3 regions of the Stenotrophomonas sp. YJH_SMC_46 genome follow, and region 2 is predicted to be linked to each of the others. Evidence: predicted binding sites of a transcription regulator. Region 2 holds the regulator's gene; each other region holds the start of a gene.
What was found. Region 2 encodes HrcA, which represses chaperone genes, less so after heat shock. Its sites were predicted from a motif close to TTNGCACTCNNNNNNNNNGAGTGCNAA; they were not measured.
Positions count from the first base shown of each region.

Region 1: a site for HrcA is predicted at 4,151-4,177, ahead of rpoH (RNA polymerase sigma factor RpoH). Genes of this name have one in related genera too.
Region 3: a site for HrcA is predicted at 4,045-4,071, ahead of AC5P8C_RS06825 (co-chaperone GroES). Genes of this name have one in related genera too.

Region 1 is NZ_JCAFTO010000002.1:352,215-359,440, reverse strand. Features, by position in the region: gene purD (phosphoribosylamine--glycine ligase) at 20-1,303, shown strand; gene AC5P8C_RS06645 (DUF2247 family protein) at 1,453-1,935, opposite strand; gene AC5P8C_RS06640 (RHS repeat domain-containing protein) at 1,944-2,915, opposite strand; gene rpoH (RNA polymerase sigma factor RpoH) at 3,264-4,139, opposite strand; gene ung (uracil-DNA glycosylase) at 4,418-5,131, opposite strand; gene AC5P8C_RS06625 (response regulator) at 5,128-5,970, opposite strand; gene ftsX (permease-like cell division protein FtsX) at 5,978-6,925, opposite strand; gene ftsE (cell division ATP-binding protein FtsE) at 6,928-7,226, opposite strand, start outside.
Region 2 is NZ_JCAFTO010000003.1:585,204-592,429, forward strand. Features, by position in the region: gene AC5P8C_RS12335 (outer membrane protein assembly factor BamE) at 1-49, opposite strand, end outside; gene fur (ferric iron uptake transcriptional regulator) at 153-569, shown strand; gene AC5P8C_RS12345 (SGNH/GDSL hydrolase family protein) at 628-1,872, opposite strand; gene AC5P8C_RS12350 (LysR family transcriptional regulator) at 1,971-2,888, shown strand; gene recN (DNA repair protein RecN) at 2,999-4,660, opposite strand; gene hrcA (heat-inducible transcriptional repressor HrcA) at 4,776-5,840, shown strand; gene grpE (nucleotide exchange factor GrpE) at 5,904-6,419, shown strand; gene dnaK (molecular chaperone DnaK) at 6,601-7,226, shown strand, end outside.
Region 3 is NZ_JCAFTO010000002.1:390,250-397,475, forward strand. Features, by position in the region: gene AC5P8C_RS06810 (protein-disulfide reductase DsbD family protein) at 1-1,611, opposite strand, end outside; gene cutA (divalent-cation tolerance protein CutA) at 1,608-1,946, opposite strand; gene AC5P8C_RS06820 (endonuclease) at 2,015-3,805, opposite strand; gene AC5P8C_RS06825 (co-chaperone GroES) at 4,118-4,405, shown strand; gene groL (chaperonin GroEL) at 4,490-6,139, shown strand; gene AC5P8C_RS06835 (MarR family winged helix-turn-helix transcriptional regulator) at 6,338-6,838, shown strand; gene AC5P8C_RS06840 (DNA alkylation repair protein) at 6,835-7,226, shown strand, end outside.

The DNA.
Region 1 (7,226 bases), on a different contig from region 2:
CGCAATCTGGAATCTCGTGATGAACGTACTTGTCATCGGCTCTGGCGGCCGCGAACACGCCCTGGCATGGAAGCTGGCCCAGTCCTCCCGTGTCACCGAAGTGATCGTGGCGCCCGGCAACGCCGGCACCGCCAGCGAAGACAAGTGCCGCAACGTGGCGGTGAAAGTGACCGACATCGACGGCCTGCTGGCGCTGGCCCAGGCCGAAGGCGTGGCGCTGACCGTGGTCGGCCCGGAAGTACCGCTGGTGGCCGGCGTGGTCGACCGCTTCCGCGCCGCCGGCCTGCGCATCTTCGGGCCGACTGCCGCCGCCGCGCAGCTGGAAGGCAGCAAGGCCTACGCCAAGGACTTCCTGGCCCGCCACAACATCCCCACCGCGTTCTATGCCGTGCACACCGAGGTGGATGCCGCCCTGGCCTACATCCGCGAGAAGGGCGCGCCGATCGTGGTCAAGGCCGATGGTCTGGCTGCCGGCAAGGGCGTGATCGTGGCGATGACCCTGGCCGAAGCCGAAGATGCCGTGCGTGACATGCTGTCGGGCAACGCGTTCGGCGATGCCGGTGCGCGCGTGGTGATCGAAGAGTTCCTCGATGGTGAGGAAGCCAGCTTCATTTCGATGGTGGACGGCGTGCATGCGCTGCCGATGGCCACCTCGCAGGACCACAAGCGCGTCGGCGACGGCGACACCGGCCCGAACACCGGTGGCATGGGCGCCTATTCGCCCGCGCCGGTAGTGACGCCGGAGGTGCATGCACGCGTGATGCGCGAGGTGGTGAACCCGACCGTGCAGGGCATGATCGCCGACGGTATCCCGTTCACCGGTTTCCTCTACGCAGGCCTGATGATCGATGCCAGCGGCGCGCCGAAGGTGATCGAGTTCAACGTACGTTTCGGCGACCCGGAAACCCAGCCGGTGATGCTGCGCCTGCAGTCGGACCTGGTGGAGCTGGTGGAAGCGGCGATCGATGGTCGCCTGGACCAGGTCGACGCGCAGTGGGATCCGCGCCCGTCACTGGGCGTGGTGCTGGCGGCCAAGCCATATCCGGAAGCGCCCATCACCGGTGACGTGATCTCCGGCCTGGATGAGGTGCCGGCAACGGCCAAGGTGTTCCATGCAGGCACGACGCTGGACGCGCAGGGCCAGGTGCTCAGCGCCGGCGGCCGCGTGCTGTGCGTGGCTGCACTGGGTGGCAGCGTGCGCGACGCTCAGGCGAACGCCTATGCAGGCGTGGCGAAGGTGAGCTGGGCCAATGAGTTCCATCGCACCGACATCGGCTGGCGCGCGATCGCACGCGAGGGGTGAGACCTGGTAGATCCACTACACAGCTTCCTGCATGGAACCAGATCACGGATTCTGGGAGTCTTCACCGTCCTCGGCATGGAAGCCGGGACGGTGCGCTTCGGGAAGAAGCGACGCACGTCAAGCGAAGGAAATTACGCTGAGTGAATCTGCTACTTCGCCGAGTCAAGATAACGCTTCCAGTTCTCGAAGAGCCGCGCAACATTCTGCTCATGTGAGTGCGCAGCCGGATCATACCCATCAGAAGCTGGCATGTACCTGACAAAGCTCTCCAGAGACTCCGGGTAATCAAAATCAGCGTAGATCCTCTCAACCTCTCCGAGCGGATCAGCAATCTCATCGCGCTTAGCGTAAGCGTCCGCGAGAAATGCAACCAGCCATCTTCTGAAAATCTCATCCTCGTTTGAGTTCTTGTCGAATGCCGCCAACTGCGCAGCTACGCTATTACGCTCATCGGGAAAAGCCCCTTCAAGTCTTTCAATCAAGGAGTTCAGATTGAACTTCTCTTCCAGTCCCTTCTGCTCCGACGCGCAGTGCTTCGCAACCTCAAAGTCAATCAGATGGCGCCCCAGTGCCCACGCCACCTCGGTCTGACTCCAGGGCCCATAGGGTTGAATACAGTCATACGTTCTCATGTAGACACTCACTTCTTGTTTGGTATTCCGTTCATGCTGCCACCTTCCACAAATCTTTGATGGGTCAAGTCGCCAGCCTTGTCGACTATGTATTCAAACCGACCAGCCTTTCCATTGAGTTCACCGGGTAGCTGAGTCAGAGTGCGAACCACGCCGTCGCCTCCTGTCAATGGAGTATGAACACCTGCTTCTGCAGCGGTCTCTCGCATAAAGGTCGCTGAATTGTGCCCAGCGTCCGCTTTGAGTGCACTTCCAACAGGCCGGGAATTCAAAAGTGCCCGACCTTCTGCACTCAGAGCTTTGGATGCCGCAACACCTGCTCCACCGGCACCTGTAACTCCTGCGATATCAGCAGCGATACTGGTAGCTGCCGATACGACACTTGGATTGGCCATCGCAACCATGCCAGCTTCGATCAGCACTGGGGCAGCCATTGCCGCTGTAACGGCGATCGCGGCCGGTCTCATCGGCTCGTATACGGCGCCATTTCCGGCAGCAATATCTCTCCGATGCTGCTCAACGAATCGCTCTGCGGCCTGCCTTCCATCCGCATCGACGAACCTGTACGGATTCCCGTTCGCGTACCGATACCGATTGAACTGCTCAACTGGCATTTGGTGAGCGGTGACTGGGTCTACCGACAGAAACACGCCCAATTGTGGATCCATGTAGCGCTGTTGCATGTAGCTCAGCCCTGTAGCCGAGTCGCTCACATGTCCGGCGTACCCAGGTCCATCCGTGACCTGACCGCCTACCACGGCCCCGTAGGGCTCGTAGTCATATCGCTTGATGACGTTGCCGTTGGCATCGCTTTCCGCCACAACCGAGCCGAGGGCATCAGTGTGAATGTATGTGATCGTTGTCTGGGCGATTGCGGATGGTGACAGGCCAAGGCCCATTAGCAGCACGCAGCACAGCCAGACGCCTATGGCACCCAGCTTGCGAGTTCGATCTTCAAATCCCCCGAGGCGGGTCGACACACCGCCTGCAGTTCCCCCGAACCTGCGCATCATTCCAATCCATGAAAGAGCCTTGAAGCAAGGCTTGGCATTCATAGCACAGGAAGGCAGTCATCGGAGTCCAACTCCAGGACTGAGGCCAGAGGGACCATTCTGAATTGGACCAGGCCCTTGGCTATAAACCTCTCGAGGGATTGAACGGCTACCGGAAGCGCATGACTGCCCGCCATGGGCTGGTACTACTGAAGCAGCCGATCAGCGGCCCGCATTACCAACAGCCATGCCGGTCAAACGAAAAGCCCCGACCAACGCCGGGGCTTTTCATCAGAACGGGGGCCGGAAACAGGAACCGAACCAAAGATCTATGCCTTACGCGGTGAACAGCGCCTTCATCTTCTTCAGGGCATTCGCCTCGACCTGGCGGATGCGTTCGGCCGACACGCCGTACTCGTCTGCCAGTTCCTGCAGCGTCACCTTGCTGTCGGCATCCAGCCAACGGCGGCGGATGATGTCACGCGAACGCGCATCCAATTCGGCCAGGCCTTCGCGCAGCAGCTGCATCTGGTTGTCTTCGTTGTCCTCGCGCTCGTAGGCCATCGACGGGTCTTCATCATCGGCAACCAGGAACGCAGCCGGCGACGGCGGTGCGTGTTCGTTGTCCTCGTCGGACGGCGCATCGAAACCGATATCGCGGCCGGACAGGCGCGACTCCATTTCCATGACCTCGCGCTCGGACACGTTCAGATCCTTGGCCACCGCGCTGACTTCCGCCGCGTTCATCCAGCCCAGGCGCGTCTTCGACTTGCGCAGGTTGAAGAACAGCTTGCGCTGCGCCTTGGTGGTGGCGACCTTCACGATGCGCCAGTTCTTCAGGATGAACTCGTGCATTTCGGCACGGATCCAGTGCACGGCGAAGGAGACCAGGCGCACGCCCATGTCCGGGTCGAAGCGCTTGACCGCCTTCATCAGGCCGATGTTGCCTTCCTGGATCAGGTCGCCCAGGGCGAGGCCGTAGCCGTTGTAGCCGCGGGCCACGTGCACCACGAAGCGCAGGTGCGAATGCACCAGCTCGCGGGCGGCGTCCAGATCGTTGCCGTCGCGGAAGCGACGGGCCAGGTCCTGTTCGTCATCGACCGACAGCACCGGAATCTGGTGCACGGCACCGATGTAGGCGTCCAGCGAACCGAGCGCACTGGGAATCGGGAGATTGTTTGCCACAAGGGCAGTAGAGGTGTTCTGGCTCATAGGCACCCATCTTAGCAGTCCGGGATTTGGACTGCTAAAGGAGGAAAAAGTTCCAGCATCCTATTGATGCAACACTGGTCCCAAACAGAGCCCTACCGTAGCGCGATTTGATGACAGTGGCGAGCACGCTTTTCGGGATTCACAATCCCTTGGAATTCAAGCAATTACCCACCGGAAACCGGCCGAATCGGGTCAAGCGGAGCTGAACAGGCCATCACGAAGGCCCATTCAGGGCCGGAAACGTTGCCCGACGTTCAGCCAGGGCCGGGCGCCCGTGCTCAGAGCGCCGAATGTGGTGGAAGCGACCAGTCGATCGGGGCCTGCCCGCGGCGCTGCAGGTACTCGTTGGCCATAGAGAAATGCCGGCAGCCGAGGAAGCCTCGGTGGGCCGACAGCGGCGACGGGTGCGGCGACTTCAGCACGCGATGGCGTCGGGTGTCGATCACCTTGCCCTTCTGCTGCGCATAGGCGCCCCAGAGCATGAACACCAGGCCTTCGCGTTCGCGGTTGAGCACGTCCACCACGTGATCGGTGAAGCCTTCCCAGCCACGGCCCTGGTGCGCACCGGCCTTGCCCTCTTCCACCGTCAGCACCGCGTTGAGCAGCAGCACGCCACGCTGCGCCCACGGAATCAGGCAGCCGTGGTCCGGGCGCGGGATACCGAGATCGCTCTCGATCTCCTTGTAGATGTTCAGCAGCGACGGCGGCACCGGCACGCCGGGCGGTACCGAGAAACTCAGGCCGTGGGCCTGGCCGCGCCCGTGGTACGGGTCCTGGCCGAGGATCACCACCTTCACCTGCTCGAACGGCGTGGCGTCAAACGCTGCGAAGATCTGCGGCCCGGGCGGGAACACCGCCGCACCGCTGGCCTTGCGCTGGCGCAGGAAGGCCGACAGCTCGCGCATCTGCGGCTGCAACAGGTACTCACCGACGTGCTGCTTCCAGCTCGGTTCCAGCTGGATCGTCGGGGTGTCGGTTACTTCATCGGTCATCGCAACAAAGGTCCATCATTCAATCGAGCCAGGCGCAGCTGGAACAGCACCTTGGTGACCAGCAGCCGCTCTTCGATCGGCTTGAGCACCAGGTCGTTGGCACCGGACTGCAGCAGCCCGGTCTGGTTGTGGGGGTTGCCGTCGCCGGTCATCACCAGCACGGGCAGGCGGCGCTTGCCGTAGCCGAAGTCCACGCGCACGCGCTGCACCACGTCGCGGCCGCTCAGCTCGCCCTTCAGGGTGACGTCGGTCAGCACCAGGTCGATGCGGTGGCGGCTGCGGCCCAGCGACTCGGCGGTGAGCAGGGTGAAGGCCTCTTCGGCGCTGACCACGTGCAGCACGTTCAACTGCTGCCGCTCGAGCATGCGCTTGGTGGCCTCGGCCACTACGCGGCTGTCCTCGATATAGAGGATGGTGGCGCCGGGGATGGTCTGCGGCTGCACATAGCCACGGATGAAGGTCGCCAGCGCTTCATGGCCCAGGGATTTGTCGAAATAGTCGGTGACGTACTCGGTGAAGCGGCGCTGCTCCAGGTGCTGCTGGGCGTCGCCGGAAACCACGATCACCGGCACATAGGCCTGTCCGGCCGCTTCGCGGACCATGCGCGCCAGCGCCAGGCCGTCGCCATCACGCAAGGTCAGCGAGGTCGTCACCAGGTCCACCGGGCCCTGCGCCAGCGCCTGCTGCGCGTCTTCGATGCTGTCGCAGCCAATCACCTCCACGCCCGGCAGGTCGCGCTGCAGGACGTCGGCGATCAGCTTGCGGACCAGCTTCGAGCCATCGACCACCATCACCCGCGTCGCGGGCCCTTCAAGGTGCTTCAGCGCTTGCGGTTGCATGCCGGTCTCAGGTATCGGTCGGGCGGGTCTGGCGGAGGAAGTGGCCGGTCACCAGCCAGGCACCCAGCCAGCCCAGCAGCAGCGTGCCGAGCAGGACCAGGCCACCATGCAGCAGGTCCAGGCCATGCAGCACGAACGGGCTGCCATAGCTGCGCGAGAGTTCGGCCAGCGGCACGCGCAGCGCGGCACCGGCGGCGCCGATCAGGGCCAGTGCAACCGCGCCTGCGCCCAGGCCATACCACGCACCCAGATACAGGAAGGGGCGGCGGATGAAGCCATCGCTGGCGCCAAGCAGCTGCAGCACGCCGATCTCTTCGCGGCGCGCCTGGATGTCCAGGCGCACCGTGTTGCCGACCACCAGCGCGGCACCCGCGCCGAGCAGCACCGACAGCACCTGCACCAGCCGCGCGCCGAACGCCAGCCAGGCATCCAGGCGCTGGCGCCACAGCGCATCGTGCTGCACCAGGTCGGCCTCGGGCAGGCTTTCCAGCGCGCGCGCCAGGCGTGCGTCGTCCTTGCCCTGGCCGGGGGTGATCACCAGCAGCGAGGGCAGCGGATTGTCGTTGAGCGCATCGATCGCCTCACCGAGGCCGGCATCGCGCAGTTCCTGCAGGCCCTGCTCGGGCGTGCGCACGTTCACTTCGGCCACGTCGTCGCGGTCGCGCAGCTGGCCGGCCAGGCGCAGCGCGCCGGGGCCATCGACGTTGCCCTTGAGGAACACGTTGATGTCGCGCGATTGCTGCACGCTGCCGGCGAACTGCTTGAGGTTGTCCAGCGCGATCGACAGGCCCAGTGGCAGTGCCAGCGCCAGCGCCATGACCATCACCGTCAGCAGGGTCGCCCACGGCTTGCGGCAGGCGCGGCCGAGGCTGAACACCACGCTGTGCACGTGGTGCTGGAACCAGACGCCCACGCGCGAGGGGGCGGCGGCTTCGCTGTTTTCGTTCTTCGCCATGGTTACTCCGCCAGGTCCTGCGGCGAGATGTCATCCACCAGCCGGCCGTGGTCAAGGATCAGCACGCGCTTGCGCATGCGGCGCAGCAGCGGCAGGTCGTGACTGACCACCAGCACGCTGGTGCCGCGCGCGGGCAGCTCGGCGAACAGAGCCATGATCTCCGCTGCCAGGGTGGGGTCGAGATTGCCGGTCGGCTCATCGGCCACCAGCAGCTTGGGCTCGCCGACGATCGCGCGGGCGATGCCGACGCGCTGCTGCTCGCCGGCCGACAGCTGCGAGGGCAGCGCCTTCTCGCGATGGC
Region 2 (7,226 bases):
ACCCGGTGGTGGACAGGGCGACGGCGGCGACCAACAGGAGATTGCGCATCGGGACTGGCGGTTGGGGAAATCAAACCGATGATACACTCCCGGCGTGCCACCGCGACCCAATCCGAGGCAGCTGGCGCTAAATCGCCAATGAACGGAGACCTATGGAAACCCACGACCTGCGTAAAGTCGGCCTGAAGGTGACCCATCCGCGGATGCGGATCCTGGCGCTGCTCGAGCAGCGCAATGCCCAGCACCACCAGCATCACATGACCGCCGAGGACATCTACCGCCAGCTGCTCGAGCATGGCGACGAGATCGGCCTGGCGACCGTCTACCGGGTGCTGACCCAGTTCGAGGCTGCCGGCCTCGTGCTCAAGCACAATTTCGAGGGCGGCCAGGCCGTTTACGAACTGGACCGTGGTGGCCACCACGACCACATGGTCGACGTGGACAGCGGCAAGATCATCGAGTTCGAGAGCCATGAGATCGAGGAGCTGCAGCGCAAGATCGCGGCCGACCATGGCTACGAGCTGGAAGAGCACTCGCTGGTGCTGTACGTGCGCAAGAAGCGGAAGTAGGCCGTTCAGGCCCGCTGGATGCGACGAAACCCCGGGCCTGCCCGGGGTTTTTCGTTGCTTACGGTAGATTCCCGCCACGCCTGGATGATCCCATCAGGAGGTCCAGGTCCACCGCCTCGGCCATCGCCCGGTTCCCTGCATCACCCGGATGCAGGTGATCGCCGGAGTCGTAGGCGGCGGCCATCCGTAACGGCTCGGCCGGGTCGCGCAGCGCCGCGTCCAGGTCGATCACCGCGTCGAACGGGCTGTCCGTACGCAGCCAGGCATTGAGTTGCCGCCGCAGGGCGTCCTTGTCCGGGTGGTAGTAGTCGTCCAGCGGCGTGCCGGGCAGGGCACCAGCGAACGGTGGCAGGGTGGCGCCGATTATCCGCACACCACGCCTGCGGGCCTGTTCTGCCAGGGTGCGATAGCCCGCCTGCAGTTCGGCCAGCGTTGGCCTGGCCTGGCCCCGGGCGAACGCCGTGCCGGGCCAGCTGATGTCGTTGATGCCGATCAGCACGATGACGCTCGCCACGCCGGGTTGATCCAGTGCATCGCGCTGGAAACGGGCCAGGGCGGACTCACCCATGCCGTCGCTCAGCAGCCGATTGCCGGAAATGCCCGCATTGACCACCGCCACCCCGCGCGGGGCGAGGCGCGCGGCCAGATGGTCGGTCCAGCGCTGGTCCTGGTCGAGGCTGGCCGTGGCGCCATCGGTGATCGAGTCGCCGATCACCACCACGCTGCGCGCGCTGGCGTTGGCCTCGACCTCGATACCGGCCAGGAGCAGGCGCGCGGTGGTGCTGCTGGCAGCGCGCAGCGCCTGGGCCCGGCTCTGGTCGCCAGCGGCGATCCAGCTGGTCTGGCGACCGTCCCAATGGAACGTCTGGACCGCCGCCGGCCCCGGCACGAAGACACTGACCTGCAGCGCCTGCCGGTCATCCGTGGCAAGCGCCAGCGGATCGCTCAGCCGTTCCTGGCCGGGGCCGATCACCACGCTGGGCTGGCCGTCGAAGCTGAGCGGGTGAGGCGCGCCGCCCATGCGTGCGGAGATGCTGGCCGCTCCGATCCGCAACGGCTGGGTACCGTAGGCATTGCTCAGCCGCACCCGCAGCCGCGCCCCGCCCAGGCTGATGCGCGCGGTCTGGCGGAAAGTCTTGTCATGCAGCGCGGCCGGAACCAGGGTTGGGAAGAGGAAATCCGCGCCCCAGACCGGTTGCGGGCTGGCCTGCCAGCTGGCGACCCAGTGCGGGGCCGTGGCCGCGCTGGCAGCGCCGGACAGGGCAATCAATGCGGCGGCGGTGAACTGGCTCAAGCGGTTCATCGGGCAATCCCGGGAAGGAGGAATCGCCATGGTGATTCTCCGGCCATCTGTGAACTAGACTGCGCATGGATAATCATCTGTGAACTGGATTCATCGTCATGGCGCGACCCGACATCAACCGATCCGGCGAGCTGGAAGTGTTCGTGCGGGTCATCGAGACCGGCGGCTTCTCCGCCGCCGCGCGCACGCTCGACATGACGCCGTCTGCGGTGAGCAAGCTCGTGGCACGATTGGAGCAGCGGCTGGGCACGCGACTGCTGCTGCGATCCACCCGCCAGCTGCAGCTGACCCCGGAAGGCTGCGCGTTCTACGAGCGGGGCCTGCGGGTGCTGGCCGATCTGGAAGAAGCAGAGCGCTGCGCCAGTGCCCATGCCGAACCGCGTGGACGCCTGCGGGTCAACTCCAACGTGCCGTTCGGCCAGCATTTCCTGTTGCCGCTGCTGCCGGCGTTCCTGGCGCGCAACCCGCAGGTGGGGGTGGACCTGACCCTCAATGATGAAGTGATTGACCTTCTGGAGCAGCGCACCGACGTTGCGGTAAGGGCCGGTCCGCTGAAGAGCTCCAGCCTGGTGGCGCGACGGCTGGGCGCGACGCGGATGATGATCGTGGCCGCGCCGGCGTACCTGCAGCGGCACGGGATGCCGCGCAACGCCGACGAACTGCAGTCGCACAACCGGCTGGACATCGGCCACGCGCGTGCGATGCAGGGCTGGCCGCTGCTGCAGGAGGGGCGAGAGCGGATGGTGCTGCCCAGCGGCAACGCCCGTGCCAGCAACGGCGATGCACTGCGCCAGCTGGTGCTGGGTGGTCTGGGCATGGCCCGCCTGGCCGCGTTCCAGGTGCAGGACGACGTCGCCGCCGGGCGCCTGCTGCCGGTGCTGGAAGAGGCCAATCCGGGTGACCTGGAAGAAGTGCACGCCGTGTTCCTGGGGCAGGGCGGTTACCTGCCGCTGCGGGTGCGCGCGTTCCTCGATTTCCTGGTGGAACAGGTCGATCTGACGCAGCCACGGGGGTAGGGCCGGCCGCTGGCCGGCAACCTCACGATCTTCGCCCACCCGTGTTGGGTTGCCGGCCAGCGGCCGGCACTACCGCGCGGAAGCCGGGCCTATGCCCGGCTCGGGCGGCGTTACACCTGCAGCAGCTTGCGTGCGGCGGCGCGCGCTTCCTTGCTCACTTCCACGCCACCCAGCATGCGCGCCAGCTCTTCTTCGCGCGCCTTGCTGTCCAGCTTTTCCACGGCGCTCTGGGTCATGCCTTCCACCGGCGCCTTGCTGACCCGGTAATGGGCATGGCCCTTGGAGGCGACCTGCGGCAGATGGGTCACGCACAGCACCTGGCGCTTCTCGCCCAGTGCGCGCAGCTTCTGGCCGACGATGTCGGCCACCGCGCCGCCGATGCCTGAATCCACTTCGTCGAACACCATCGTCGGCACCGCGTCCAGATCCAGCGCGGCCACTTCAATGGCCAGCGAGATGCGTGACAGTTCACCGCCCGAGGCCACCTTGCGCAGGGCGCGCGGCGGCTGGCCGGCGTTGGCGGCGACCAGGAACTCCACGCGTTCGGCGCCCTGCGGATCGGGCTTGCCGGCGTCCTGGGGTTCCAGCTCGATCAGGAACTGGCCGCCGCCCATGCCCAGCTCGGCGATGATGCCGGTGGTGGTGGCCGACAGTTCGGCGGCGGCGCTGCGGCGGCTGGCGGTCAGCACTTCAGCCTGCACGCGCCAGGCGGCGGCGGCCTTGTCGATCTCGCCGGCCAGGCGCTGCAGGCGCTCGTCGGCGCCGCGCAGTTGCTCCACTTCGGCATGCATGCGCTCGCGTTGCGCGCCCAGCTCGTCCATCGGCACGCGGTGCTTGCGGGCCAGGTCGTGCAGGCGGCCGAGGCGGCGCTCGTTCTCCTCGAACTGTTCCGGGTCGGCATCCAGATCGTCATGCACGCGGTCAAGCAGCGACAGGGCTTCGTGCAGCTGGATCGAGGCATTCTCGATCAGGCCGTCCACCTCGCCCAGCCGTGGGTCGTGTTCGATCAGGCGCGACAGCTCGTGGCGCACCTGCTGCAACAGGTCCAGCGCGGAGCTGCCGTCGTCACCGTTGAGCTGGTTGCTGGCCGCCTGGCAGGCACTCAGCAGGGCGCTGGCGTGGGCCTGGCGACGGTGGCTGGCGCCGAGTGCCGCGATCGATTCCGGCTCAAGGTCTTCCCGGTCCAGTTCGCGCAGCTGGTGCTCGAGGAAGCCGATCCGGTCACTGACGTCGCCCTGTTGCGACAGCGCCAGCGATTCATCGACCAGTGCCTGCCAGGCCGCGGCGGCGCGCCGTACCTGGCGGCGTTCGTTCTCGTTGCCGGCATAGGCATCCAGCAGCGCCAGCTGCGACGGGCGCGTCAGCAGGGCCTGCTGTTCGTGCTGGCCGTGGATCTCCACCAGCAACGAGGCCAGGTCGCCCAGCTGGGCCAGGGTCACCGGGCGGCCGTTGATCCAGGCCCGGGAACCGCCGTCGGCGCGGATCACGCGGCGCAGCTGGCATTGGTCCTCGTCGTCCAGCTCGTTGTCGGCCAGCCACTGGCGCGCAGCCTGAAGCTGGTCCAGCACGAACTCTGCGGAAAGCTCGGCGCGGGCGGCGCCATGGCGGACCACGCCGCTGTCGGCGCGCAGGCCGGACAGGAAGCCCAGCGCGTCGACCATCAGCGACTTGCCGGCGCCGGTCTCGCCTGAAACCACGGTCATGCCTGGCCCGAACTCCAGTTCGGTAGCGCGGACGACGGCGAAATCCTTGATCGAAAGATGTCTGAGCATGGGTAAGGGGGTATCAGCAGCCGCGCAACGCTAGCACGCGGGCGCGCGAGGTCCAATGACTTGCCAAGGTGATGCGCCGCCATTATCTAGTGTCCGTGTCTCACAGGTTGATTCCATGCACGGTTCTCCCGACCAGCTTGCCCCGCGTGCGCGCCATCTGCTGCGCACGCTGATCGCGCGTTATATCCAGGACGGTGAGCCGGTGGGCTCGCAGACGCTGGCACGCGTGGCCGGGCTGGAGGTCAGCCCGGCCACCATCCGCAACATCCTCGGCGACCTGGAGGACCTGGGCCTGCTGGCCTCGCCGCATACCTCGGCCGGGCGGGTACCGACCGCGCACGGCTACCGGGTATTCGTCGACAGCCTGCTGCAGATGCAGCCGCCGGGCGAGGGCGAGCTGGCCCGGCTGCGCCAGGAGCTGGCCGGCGGTGGCAGCACCCAGGCCCTGCTCGGCAGCGCTTCGGAACTGTTGTCGGCGATGAGCCACTTCGTCGGCGTGGTCAGCGCCCCGCGGCGGGAGCAGTTCGCCTTCCGCCAGATCGATTTCGTGGCGCTGGACGGACGGCGGGTGCTGGCGATCCTGGTGTTCGCCGACAACGAGGTACAGAACCGGGTCATTGAGACCCGCCAGGAGTTTGCGCCGGGGCAGCTGGAGCAGGTCGCCAACTACCTCAATGCGCATTTCGCCGGCCTGCCGCTGGCCGAGATCCGCACCCGCCTGCTGCTGGAACTGCGCGATGCCCGGTCCGAACTGGAACAGCTGCTGGCGCACAGCATCGAACTGGCCGAACAGGCCCTGCAGCCGCCGGCCGACGACATGCTGGTGGCCGGCCAGACCCGGCTGATGGGGGTGCAGGACCTGTCTGACCTGGAGCGCCTGCGCGAACTGTTCGAGCTGTTCTCCAGCAAGCGCGAGATCCTGCAGCTGCTGGAGCGGACCATCCAGGCGCCGGGCGTGCGCATCTTCATCGGCGAGGAGACCGGGATGATGCCGCTGCAGGGCGTCTCGCTGGTCACCGCCCCGTACACCGCCAACGGCCAGGTGCTGGGCGTGCTGGGCGTGATCGGTCCCAAGCGGATGGCCTACGACCGCGTGATCCCGCTGGTCCAGGCCACGGCCGATGTGCTCGGCGCGGCCTTTTCACCGGCCTCGCGCACGCCGGGAACATCCGACGCTTGAAACGCAGCATCCCGCCCACACTAGGGTGGTTGGAGGCGGAGTTTGACCGCCAGGGACCCAGACATGAACCACGAACAGCCAGATATCGAATCCCAGCAGAGTGCCGCCGATGCGGCCGCCACCGCCGGCGTCAACGACGAAGTCGAGCGCCTGCGCGCCGAAATCGAACAGGTCAAGGCCGATGCCCTGCGTGAGCGCGCCGACCTGGAGAACCAGCGCAAGCGCGTTGCCCGTGACATCGAACAGGCCCGCAAGTTCGCCAACGAGAAGCTGCTGGGCGATCTGCTCCCCGTGTTCGACAGCCTGGACGCCGGCCTGAAGGCCGCCGGCGACGACCCGCACCCGCTGCGCGAAGGCCTGGAGCTGACCTACAAGCAGCTGCTCAAGGTCGCTGCCGACAACGGCCTGGTCCTGCTGGACCCGATCGGCCAGCCGTTCAACCCGGAACACCACCAGGCGATCAGCCAGGCGCCGACCCCGGGCGCCGCCCCGGGCAGCGTGGTGACCGTGTTCCAGAAGGGCTACCTGCTCAACGAGCGCCTGCTGCGGCCGGCGCTGGTGGTGGTGGCCGCCGAGTGATCCCGCAGGGCCGGGGCGGCGGACAGACCCGCCACCCGACCCGACGCTGAACGCGCCGGATGACCGGAAACACAGCGTTCGGAGGATGGCTTGAATGTTCCACGAGCCTCCCCCACATCGTATTCATCCACCGGCCGAACGGCCGGACTGACCCCAACAAGCATCCTCAGGAGTCTCCCCCATGGGCAAGATCATTGGTATCGACCTCGGCACCACCAACTCGTGCGTGGCGATCATGGACGGCGGCAAGGCCCGCGTCATCGAGAATTCGGAAGGCGATCGCACCACCCCGTCGATCGTCGCCTACACCAAGGACGGCGAAGTCCTGGTCGGTGCCTCGGCCAAGCGCCAGGCCGTGACCAACCCGAAGAACACCTTCTACGCGGTGAAGCGCCTGATCGGCCGCAAGTTCACCGATGGTGAGGTGCAGAAGGACATCGCCCACGTCCCGTACAGCATCCTGGCCCATGACAATGGCGACGCCTGGGTCGCCACCAGCGACGGCAAGAAGATGGCCCCGCAGGAAATCTCGGCCAAGGTGCTGGAGAAGATGAAGAAGACCGCCGAGGACTTCCTCGGTGAGAAGGTCACCGAAGCGGTCATCACCGTGCCGGCCTACTTCAACGACAGCCAGCGCCAGGCGACCAAGGACGCCGGTCGCATCGCCGGTCTGGACGTCAAGCGCATCATCAACGAGCCGACCGCGGCTGCGCTGGCCTACGGCCTGGACAAGGGCGACAACAAGGATCGCAAGATCGTGGTGTACGACCTGGGCGGCGGCACCTTCGACGTTTCGGTGATCGAGAT
Region 3 (7,226 bases), on a different contig from region 2:
CGGGCCGACGCAGGCACTGCCGACCACGCAGGCCAGCGCACCGGTGAAGAAGTCACCGGCCGGGCCGCTGCGGCTGGCCAGCGACTGGCCCAGATTGCCGATGCCGCCGCCCAGGGTGAACACGCCGGACAGGCTCAGGCCTACCGCGAACATGATGTAGGCCAGCGCCGCCACCACACCCGGGTGCTGCAGCTGGAAGCCGATGCCGACGGCATTGCCGATCGCGCGCAGGCCGACCATCAACGCGCCGATCACGGCGAACGCGACCAGCACGCCCAGCGTGTACCAGAGCGCGTGGCTGCGTGCGCGCTGCGCGCTTTCGCCGCTCTGCGCCAGGCTCAGCACCTTCAGCGAGAGGATCGGCAGCACGCAGGGCATCAGGTTCAGTACCAGGCCACCGGCCAGCGCCAGCAGCAGGACCCAGACGAACGAACGATCAGGATTCGGCGTCGTCACCGGCGGACGCGTGCGCAGCGCATTGTCGCCCTGTGCATCGGTGGCGAATTCACTGCTGGCGGTGGCGCCACCTGCGGCGGCCGGTGCCGCTGCATCCGTGTTGGGCACGGTTGGCAGCAGGCGCAGCGGGGCGCCGTTGGCGGCTTCGCGCGGTGCACCGTTGGCAGCAGGCAGCGGGTTGATCACGTCATTGCGCGCTGGCGCCTGGTCGGCGCTGGCGCTGACCTTGCCGGCCGGAATCGACAGCTTCACCCGGCGGGTCATCGGCGGGTAGCAGATGCCATCGGTCTGGCAGCCCTGGAAGGTCACCACCAGGGTGCTGTCGACGGCATCAGTGACAGCGCGGCGCAGCGGCAGCGGTACTTCCACCTGGTTGAAGTAGACCGAGACATCGCCGAAGTGCTCGTCGCGATGCGATTGCGCGGCTGGCCAGCGCGGCTTGCCGGCCAGCACGCCGGCGCTGCCTTCCAGCTTCAGCGAGGTGCGGTCGCGATACAGGTAATAGCCGGGCGCTGGGCTGAAGCGCAGCAGCAGGGTGTTGCCGTCGCTGGCGATGGCATCGAAGCCGAACGCCTGTTCCGACGGCAGCGGCAGGGCCTGGCTGTTGTTGGCCGCGCCCGGCAGGCGCAGGCCACCGCTGTTGCCGGCACCGGCCAGCGGGTTATTGAACGGGCTGGCCGCACCGGCACGCGCGGCAGGCACCGCCGCCGCCGCACCGGCGCCCGGCAGGGTGACCTGCACCACGCGCTTCTGCGGCGGGTAGCAGACACCGGCATCGGCGCAGCCCTGATAACGCACTTCCAGGCTGATGGTGCCGGCAGCGTCGGTCGGCGTGCCGGGCAGGGTGGCCAGCAGGCGCTCGCGATAGGTCTCGACCTCGCCGAAGAAATCGTCGTGGTGCTTGTCGCCCTTGGGCATCTGCAGCGCGCCGGCATTGAAGGCCGGGTCGGCTTTGACGCTGGTGCGGTGGCGATACAGGTAATAGCCTGGCGCGATCTTGAACTGCAGCTGCACCTGGCCACGTTCGGGGGCAGTGGCGGTCAATGCGAACGCCTGGTCCACCGGCAGCAGGTCTTTCTCATCCAGGGCGAAGGCGGGCAGCGAAAGGCACAACAGGGCGCACAAGGCAGCGCCACGCGCAAACAGAGTCTTCAATCAGTGTCCTCCCGGGTCTGTGCCCGGATCCAATCCAGATACGCCGGCAGGCCGGCCCGGGTTTCGACCGCGATGCACTCCGGGAGTTCATACGGATGCAGTTCGACGATCCGGGCGATTGCGTCATCGACGCAGCTCGCGGTGGTTTTCACCAGCAGCTGCAGCTCCGCGTCGGTGGTCACCTCGCCCTGCCAGCGGTAGGTCGACTGTGCGCCGTCGAGACGGGTCACGCACGCCGCCAAGCGCTCGCCTACCAGCGCGTGCGCGATGCGCTCGGCACTGGCCCGGTCCGGGCAGGTGGTCAACAGCAGCAGGACGGGATCGACGGTCGACATGACCGTCGAGTATAGGGCCGCCGCCGGGTCAGGGCCCGGCGGCGGCAGTGGACCGCAGCGTTGCGCGGTCAGTTGGCCAGCTGGCAGGTGGCTGGCTTGGCCGAGGTGAACAGGGCCGGGGTCGCCCACTCGGGGTGGTCGATGAACGGGTTGCGATTGCCCTGGAAGCTGTAGACCACGTCATTGCGGGCACGCTCGGCATCATCCGGCGGATCGGACAGGTGCCAGTCGATCAGCGTCGACAGCAGGCCCATGTAGGCCGGCGAACTGCTGGTCTTGACGATTTTGCTGCGGTCGTCGGTCAGCTCCAGGTCCGGCTCGGACTGACCGGTGGCCGCATCCTTGCCACCCTCATAGCGGATCGCCATGTACATCACCGCGCGCGCCATGTCGCCCTTGCGCTTGCCCCACACCTCGAACGTGCCGGTGTTGCCGTCCGGCGTGCGCACCCAGTTGGAGTTGCCCGGATAGCCACCACTGCCGCCGCCCTGCCCATTGTTGGCTTCGGTGGCACGCTCACCGCAGCTGGCATCGCACCTGCCGAACGGCTTGTTGCCGCGGTCGGCGTTCCACTGCGCGTCGGTCAGGTACAGCATGTGGGTATCGGTGTACGGCGCGTAGGGCAGGCCCTTGTCGCCGGTGGTGCTGGCAAAGCCCAGCGAGTTCGGCCAGGTGTGCTCGCGGTTGTAGGTCAGGCCGCTGCCGGTGCCCGCACGATCACTGACCTTGGCGTAGCTGCGGTTGCGGTAGGCATCGAGGATGCGGTTCGGGTTGTTCGGATCCTCGTCGGCGATTTCCAGGATGGTCCAGGTATTGGTGCCCGAGCCGCTGTACGGGTAGGCGGTATGGCCCTTGATGGTGGCGTGCAGCGAGCAGCGCAGCTGGCTGGGGCTGCTGGTGTTGACCCTGGAGTAGTAGCCGGCCGGCACGCCCGGGTTGCCCGGGTCCGGATTGCCGCCGGTGCTGGCCACGGTGAAGGCGATGCGGCTGTCGGCGGCCGGGTGCGCGCCCAGCAGGTCGGTGATGCGCGCGGCGCGGATGTCGAAGCGGCAGGCTTCACCGGCCACCAGCGCGGTGTTGGTGGACAGCTTCACGCTGCGGCCGCTGGCCGGGAAGGTCAGCGGCACGCTGCCGGAGGTGCCGCAGCTCAGCGCGAACGCGCCGCTGGCCAGGTTCACGGTTTCGCTGAACACCACTTCCAGATCGGCCGCAGCCGGGAAGGTGCTGCTGCCCTGCGCCGGGGTGGTGGTGGACACCGACGGCGGCGTGTTCGGGCCTGGCGTGCCACCGCCGCTGAAAGTCTGGCCGTTGTTGCAGCTGCCGAAGGTCTGGCCGGCCGATTCGGCCCAGGTGAAGTGGGTGTACTGGCTGCCGCTGCCGGTCAGCTGCAACGAGGTGCCCGGCGCGGTGCTGTTGGTCTCGGCTACCGGGATGTTCTGGCTGGTCATGCCGGCGGCAGGGCCACCGGAGGCGGTGATGGCGCCCTCATAGCTGAGGAACTGGACCACTTTGCCACTGGCATCGACCAGGGCGATGCCGTCGGTCGGGCCGTTCTGGATCCCGTTGGTCGGGTAACTGACCACGGCGATGGTGGCGCTGCCGCAGCCGGCGGCGGTGCCGGCCGGGACCGGGTTGTTGGCATAGACGGTGGCGGCGGACGGATTGCTGCCGTTGTAGAGGTACAGGCGGTAGCCGGACAGGTCCTCACCGGCAGTGGCTACGACCTCGATCGCTTCGCCGACGTCACCGGCGGCGGTGCTGTCGTCGTAGTGCAGTTCGTTGATGAAGACCTCGGCCTGGGCCGGCGCAGCGGCCAGCGCCAGCAGGCAGGCAGCGGCAAGCGGGGACAGCAATCGCATCGACTCCTCCTTGTGATTGGGAATGCCGGACCGAGCCTAAGGCCGATCCAGTGACACTTTGTCGTAAATGAACGTCAGATGTCTGACAGTGCGACGCTTGTCACCGAAATTGATCTGGACCGACGCCCTGGCCGAGGCGCGCGGGTGGAAAAATTTTTTTCATTCGGCCCTTGAAAGGGGGCGGCGGGGCTCCATCTCTGCCCTGCTCCCGACGTTGTCGGGTTTCTTCACGTGCGGTTCTGGCACTCGCCTGGGGCGAGTGCTAACATCGCCGGACTTTTTTAGACCAATCAATCACTTAAGAGGTCTCCTATGAGCATCAAGCCGCTGCACGACCGCGTTGTGGTCAAGCCGATCGAAGCCGACGAAATCTCCGCCGGTGGCATCGTCATCCCCGACTCGGCCAAGGAAAAGTCCACCAAGGGTGAGGTCGTGGCCGTCGGCCCGGGCAAGCCGCTGGACAACGGCAACGTGCGCGCGCCGTCGCTGAAGGTCGGCGACAAGGTCATCTACGGCCAGTACGCCGGCAGCTCGTACAAGAGCGAAGGCGTCGAATACAAGGTCCTGCGCGAAGACGACGTGCTCGCCGTCATCGGCTGAGCCCCGGCGCGACCTGTTCCATCCCCTGATTCCAACACCCAGCCGCCGGGCATGGCCCGGCGCTACCAGATGAGGTAACTGCACATGGCTGCCAAGGATATCCGTTTCGGTGAAGATGCCCGTTCGCGCATGGTGCGCGGCGTCAACGTTCTCGCCAATGCCGTCAAGGCCACCCTGGGCCCGAAGGGCCGCAACGTCGTGCTGGAAAAGAGCTTCGGCGCCCCGACCATCACCAAGGACGGCGTCTCCGTCGCCAAGGAAATCGAACTGGCTGACAAGTTCGAGAACATGGGCGCGCAGATGGTGAAGGAAGTTGCTTCGCGCACCAACGACGACGCCGGCGACGGCACCACCACCGCCACCGTGCTGGCCCAGGCCCTGATCCGCGAAGGTGCCAAGGCCGTGGCCGCCGGCATGAACCCGATGGACCTCAAGCGCGGTATCGACAAGGCCGTGTCGGCCGCCGTCGCCGAGCTGAAGAACATCTCCAAGCCGACCGCCGACGACAAGGCGATTGCCCAGGTCGGTACCATCTCGGCCAACTCGGACGAGTCGATCGGCCAGATCATCGCTGACGCGATGAAGGAAGTCGGCAAGGAAGGCGTCATCACCGTTGAAGAAGGCTCGGGCCTGGACAACGAGCTGGACGTGGTCAAGGGCATGCAGTTCGACCGCGGCTACCTGTCGCCGTACTTCATCAACAACCAGCAGTCGCAGACCGCTGACCTGGATGACCCGTTCATCCTGCTGCACGACAAGAAGATCTCCAACGTCCGTGACCTGCTGCCGGTGCTGGAAGGCGTCGCCAAGGCCGGCAAGCCGCTGCTGATCGTGGCCGAGGAAGTCGAAGGCGAAGCGCTGGCGACCCTGGTGGTCAACACCATCCGTGGCATCGTCAAGGTCGTGGCCGTCAAGGCCCCGGGCTTCGGCGACCGTCGCAAGGCGATGCTGGAAGACATGGCCGTGCTGACCGGCGGCACCGTGATCTCCGAAGAAGTCGGCCTGTCGCTGGAAAAGGCCACCATCAAGGACCTGGGCCGCGCCAAGAAGGTGCAGGTCTCCAAGGAGAACACCACCATCATCGACGGCGTCGGCGACAAGGCCAACGTTGATGCACGCGTGGCGCAGATCAAGACCCAGATCCAGGACACCTCCTCCGATTACGACCGCGAGAAGCTGCAGGAACGCGTGGCCAAGCTGGCCGGCGGTGTTGCCGTGATCAAGGTCGGCGCCTCGACCGAAATCGAGATGAAGGAAAAGAAGGACCGCGTCGACGACGCCCTGCACGCCACCCGTGCAGCCGTTGAAGAAGGCGTGGTCCCGGGCGGCGGTGTTGCCCTGGTCCGCGCGATCACCGCGCTGGCCGGTCTGAAGGGCGCCAACGAAGACCAGAACCACGGCATCCAGATTGCCCTGCGTGCGATGGAAGCCCCGCTGCGCGAGATCGTTGCCAACGCCGGTGACGAGCCGTCGGTCATCATCAACAAGGTCAAGGAAGGCACCGGCAGCTTCGGCTACAACGCGGCCACCGGCGAGTTCGGCGACATGCTGCAGTTCGGCATCCTGGACCCGACCAAGGTGACCCGTTCGGCGCTGCAGAACGCCGCCTCGATCGCTGGCCTGATGATCACCACCGAAGCCATGGTGGCCGAAGCTCCGAAGAAGGACGAGCCGGCCATGGGCGGCGCCGGTGGCATGGGCGGCATGGGTGGCATGGGCGGCATGGACTTCTAAGTCCTCGCCCTGGCATTGGGATGCCGGCCCTGGGTCGGCATACCTTCCCGTTGTAGAGAAGAACCCTGCCGCAAGGCGGGGTTTTTCTTTTTGGGCGATGCGCGGGCTTGGCCGGACCCGGCCCCGCATGCTCCGCACAGCGTGGTTCCATGGGCGAAAATCGATTATGATTAGGCGCCTAATCACATGGTGGCCGGCATGCTGGAAGCAAAACACACCGCTCTGCTCAAGGAAGCTGCGCGCCGCGGCGAGGTAAACCTGGCCCAGCTGCGCCTGTGCTTCCAACTGCTGTCACTGTCTGCCGCCATCGACCACGACTGTGCCGCACGGCTGGCACCGCATGGCCTCAGCGAAGGCCGCTTCATCGTGTTGTTCCTGCTGCACGGGGCCGGTGGCTCGCTGCCGCCGCATGAGCTGGCCGAGCGTGCCGGCGTGACCCGCGCCACCATCAGTGGCCTGCTCGACGGCCTGCAGCGCGAAGGCCTGCTGCAGCGCCACGGCGATGCCGAAGATGGCCGCCGCCTGCGGATCGTGTTGACCGCACAGGGGACACGCCTCGCCGAGGCGCTGTTCGAGCAGCACACGCAGTGGATCGGGGGCCTGTTCAACGGGTTGGAGGCCGACGAACAGCAGCAGCTTTCACGGTTGCTGCACAAGGTCTGGCAGCACACCGATGCCGGGCGGGAATCCGCTGCATGAGCGCGCCCATTGCGGCCGAACGCCTGCGTGCGCTCAGCACCGGTCGCGTCGCCGCCACCCACCTGGCCGAGTGCCTGGCGGTGGATTTCGCCGAACTGCTGCACGTCGTGGCACCTGTGCTCGAACCGGACGCACTGCAACGCATGCGCGACGCCGCAGGCAAGGGCATCACCCAGCGCATGGCATTGGCCGCCCGCCTGCTGCGCGACAGCGGACAGGGCGATCCCGCGCAGTGGCGGGGCCACGCCTCCGATACGGTGCGTGGCTGGGCCTGCTACCTGATCGGCAGTGACGCCGGCACGCCCCTGGCAGGGAAGCTGCAGGCGATACGAACGCTGGCCGATGACCCGCACTTCGGCGTGCGCGAATGGGCCTGGCTGGCACTGCG